2 regions of the Pseudomonas sp. PB3P13 genome follow, and region 1 is predicted to be linked to the other one. Evidence: predicted binding sites of a transcription regulator. Region 1 holds the regulator's gene; the other holds the start of a gene.
The links. The regulator FliA, encoded in region 1, starts transcription of late flagellar genes. The targets are predictions, from matches to a motif close to CTAAAGTTTNNNNNNNNNNNGCCGNTAA.
Positions count from the first base shown of each region.

Region 2: the regulator FliA is predicted to act here: its motif matches at 1,032-1,059, upstream of ACYZT1_RS12380 (methyl-accepting chemotaxis protein).

Region 1 covers NZ_CM142702.1:1,939,581-1,941,782, reverse strand. The annotation lists gene ACYZT1_RS08790 (chemotaxis response regulator CheY) at 1-316, opposite strand, end outside; gene fliA (RNA polymerase sigma factor FliA) at 483-1,223, opposite strand; gene fleN (flagellar synthesis regulator FleN) at 1,220-2,050, opposite strand; gene flhF (flagellar biosynthesis protein FlhF) at 2,167-2,202, opposite strand, start outside.
Region 2 covers NZ_CM142702.1:2,660,447-2,662,648, forward strand. The annotation lists gene ACYZT1_RS12380 (methyl-accepting chemotaxis protein) at 1-905, opposite strand, end outside; gene ACYZT1_RS12385 (undecaprenyl-diphosphate phosphatase) at 1,192-2,022, shown strand; gene ACYZT1_RS12390 (DUF1294 domain-containing protein) at 2,019-2,202, shown strand, end outside.

The sequences.
Region 1 (2,202 bases):
AGGGCTTGACCACATAGCCGTTGACGCCGGCCTGGGCCGCTTCGATGATCTGCTCGCGCTTGGCTTCAGCGGTGACCATCAGCACCGGCAGGTGCTTGAGCTTTTCATCGGCGCGCACGTGGCGCAGCAGGTCGATACCGGTCATGCCAGGCATGTTCCAGTCCGTTACCAGAAAGTCGATGCTGCCGCTGTTGAGAACCGGAATGGCGGTGGTGCCATCGTCAGCCTCGACCGTGTTGGTGAACCCAAGGTCACGCAACAGGTTTTTTATGATCCGCCGCATCGTTGAGAAGTCATCAACGATGAGGATTTTCATGTTCTTGTCCAATTCGACCTCCAAGCAGTCTTAAACACGCCCAGCACCTGGACGCGCCACTTCAATCAATCCGGCAAACACTCGATGACTGTCTGGAGCACAGCAGATCGCGACCGGCGCGGTTCAACACCACACCAGCCACGTTCGCAGTGTCCCCACACTGCCTTCAGCGCGCTCGCCACTCCCCCAAACGCCCCCGCAAACGGGCCGCGCACTGGCTGTGTAACTGGCTGACCCGGGATTCGCTGACCCCCAGGACCTCGCCGATTTCCTTGAGATTCAGCTCTTCGTCGTAGTACAGCGCCAATACCAGCCGCTCCCGCTCCGGCAGATTGGCAATCGCGTCCGCCAATGCCGCCTGGAAGCGTTCATCTTCCAGATCGCGGGACGGCTCCATGTGTGCACTCGCGCCGTCCTCGTGCAGCCCCTCGTGTTCGCCGTCCTGCAACAGATCGTCGAAACTGAATAAACGGCTACCCAAGGTGTCGTTCAAAATCCCGTAGTAGTCGTCGAGACTCAATTGGAGTTCGGCCGCAACTTCATGATCTTTAGCGTCACGGCCGGTTTTAGCTTCAATCGAGCGAATTGCGTCGCTGACCATGCGCGTATTGCGGTGAACCGAACGGGGTGCCCAGTCGCCCTTGCGCACTTCATCGAGCATCGCGCCGCGGATTCGAATGCCCGCGTACGTTTCGAAACTCGCGCCTTTGCTGGCGTCGTATTTGGTGGAAACTTCAAGCAGGCCGATCATGCCCGCCTGGATCAGATCTTCAACCTGAACACTGGCCGGCAAACGCGCGAGCAAGTGGTAGGCAATGCGCTTGACCAGTGGCGCGTAACGCTCGATCAATTCGTACTGCGCGTCACGTGCCGACTTCTTGTAAAGGTTGTAACCGGTAGCTGTCATAGCACGGGTCCTGCGGTCTGTTGCACGAGGCGCTCGACGAAAAACTCCAGATGCCCACGCGGGTTGGCGGGCAACGGCCAGGTATCGACCTTTTGTGCGATGGCCTTGAACGCCAGGGAGCACTTGGAACGCGGGAAGGCTTCATAGACGGCGCGCTGTTTCTGCACCGCTTTGCGCACGCTTTCGTCGTAGGGCACCGCACCGACGTACTGCAAGGCAACGTCGAGGAAGCGGTCCGTGACTTTGGTCAGCTTGGCGAACAGATTGCGACCCTCCTGCGGGCTCTGGGCCATGTTGGCCAGGACGCGGAAGCGGTTCATGCCGTAATCGCGATTCAGCAGTTTGATCAGCGCGTAGGCGTCCGTGATCGAAGTCGGCTCGTCGCACACCACCAGCAGCACTTCCTGCGCAGCGCGAACGAAACTGACTACCGAGTCACCGATACCCGCAGCGGTGTCGATGACCAGCACATCGAGGTTGTCGCCGATATCACTGAACGCCTGGATCAGGCCGGCATGTTGCGCCGGGCTCAGATGAACCATGCTCTGGGTGCCGGACGCGGCCGGAACGATGCGAATGCCGCCGGGCCCTTGCAACAATACGTCGCGCAGCTCACAGCGGCCTTCGATCACGTCGGCCAGCGTACGCTTGGGTGTCAGTCCCAACAGAACGTCGACGTTCGCCAGCCCCAGATCGGCGTCCAGCAGCATGACGCGTCGGCCAAGTTCAGCTAGAGCCAGGGACAAGTTCACTGACACGTTAGTCTTGCCGACGCCACCTTTGCCGCCGGTCACCGCGATCACCTGTACGGGATGCATGCTGCCCATTTTATTTCTTTACCTTGTCTTGCATAGACGGAGGCCACATTACTGGCTGCGCGTTCACAAACGGAACAATGCATGGCAGACCATCGATGTAGGTACGAAAACTGTTCATTATCACCTCAGCCAACCCGCTTGGTCGGACTGTGGTAGAGGTC
Region 2 (2,202 bases), 720 kb from region 1:
TCCATCTGCTGCGATTGCTGCTGGCTGCGCTGTTGCGCCTGCGCCGCGTCGTTGCCGAGATCACTGGAGGACTGGCCCAGTGCGCTGGCCGAAATCTGCAGTTCGCCGATCACCAGGCGCAACTTGGCGGTGAACGCATTGAAATGCTGCGCCAGTTGCGTGACCTCATCCTGCCCATGGGTATCAAGGCTGCGGGTCAGGTCGCTTTCGCCGCTGGCGATGTTGGCCATCGCGTTCACGGTTTCCTGAAGTGGGCGAACGATGCTGCGGGCAATCAGAATCACCAGCAGCGCCATGATCGCGGCGATCACCAGCCCGACGAACATGGCTTTCCAGACCTGGGCGGCGAACTCGGCCTGCATGTCATCGATGTACACGCCCGAGCCAATGACCCAGCCCCAGGGTTCGAACAATTTGACGTAGGAGGTTTTTTCAACCGGCGCCTCGGCGCCCGGTTTTGGCCAGCGGTAATCGACGATGCCGGCCCCTTTGCTTTTGGCCACCGCGACCATTTCATTAAAGACCGCAAAGCCATCCGGATCGCGGATCGCGGCGAGATTTTGCCCATCGAGTTTCGGGTTGGTCGGGTGCATGACCATGACCGGCGTGAGGTCGTTGATCCAGAAGTAATCGTTCTGGTCGTAGCGCAGGCCGCGAACAGCGGTCAGCGCCTGCTTTTGCGCGGCGTCACGGGTGAGGGTGCCAGCGCTTTCCAGGCCATGGAAGTACGAAAGAATGCCGCTGGCCGTCTGCACCACGTGCTGGGTTTTCTGCGCCTTGGCGTAATAAAGGTCTTCATGAATCTGCTTGAGCATCACCACGCCCAAGGTCAAAAGCATCACCACCGCCACGATCAGGATGAGCCATAAGCGGCGGCTGATCGACATGGTTCGCAAGCTGTTCATACCGCTGTCACTCCTGCGTCTTGTTCTTGTCATAAAGGGTCGCCAGCATCCGTCACGCTCTGCTCAATGGATCTGTCCGATCCAGTTCTTATAACGTGGCAGCGTTAATCAGGCTTGTCTGATAGGATTTCGGCCCCGCGCGGGAAAACCTGAGTCCGGAACGAACTTCAGCCGATGTTTTTCGGCTTCGCCTGGCTGCAGCGCGCGGGGCAGACACGTTGACCGCAGTGAACGTTTGAAAATTATTATTGGGGCATGCCGCAGCGCATCGCCCCCTGGGGGATTGATGGACCTTTGGACCGCCTTGCAGGCATTGATACTTGGGGTTGTGGAAGGGCTGACGGAGTTTTTGCCGATTTCCAGTACCGGGCACCAGATTATCGTCGCGGACTTGCTCAACTTTGGCGGAGAACGCGCCATTGCGTTCAACATCATTATTCAACTGGGCGCCATTCTGGCGGTGGTCTGGGAGTTTCGCCGCAAGATTTTCGACGTGGTCACAGGCCTGCCAACGCAGCCCGGCGCGCGGCGCTTCACCGCCAACCTGTTGATCGCTTTCATGCCCGCCGTCGTGCTGGGCGTGCTGTTTTCGGATCTGATTCATGAATACCTGTTCAACCCCATCACCGTTGCGGCGGCGTTGGTGGTGGGCGGGGTCGTCATGCTCTGGGCCGAGCGGCGTCAGCATGACGTGCACGCCGAAACGGTCGATGACATCACCTGGCAGGACGCACTGAAAGTCGGTTTCGCTCAATGCCTGGCGATGATTCCAGGCACTTCGCGCTCCGGCTCGACGATCATCGGTGGTTTGCTGTTCGGCTTGTCGCGCAAAACGGCTACCGAGTTTTCGTTCTTTCTGGCGATGCCGACCATGGTCGCCGCAGCGGTGTATTCGGGCTACAAATACCGCGACCTGTTCGTGCCGGCTGACTTCCCGGTGTTCGCCATCGGTTTTGTCACCGCGTTCATCTTCGCGATGATCGCCGTTCGTGGTCTGCTCAAGTTCATTGCCAGCCACAGTTATGCGGCGTTCGCCTGGTACCGGATCGCGTTTGGCCTGGTAATTCTGGCCACGTGGCAGTTCGGTTGGGTCGACTGGACCGCCGTTCAGCCATGAATAACGCCAGCGCGCGCAATCCTTCCCAGGGGGGTATCCAGCACCCACGGCTGAAGTTGCTGGTGTTCTCGATTGTGTGCGCGCTGCCATTGCTGGGTTCAGTGACGTTGTGGCTGCGCGGTATCTCGCTGGTTCCCCTCGCGGCCTACGGCATTGTCAGCGTGCTGGCGTTTTTGCTGT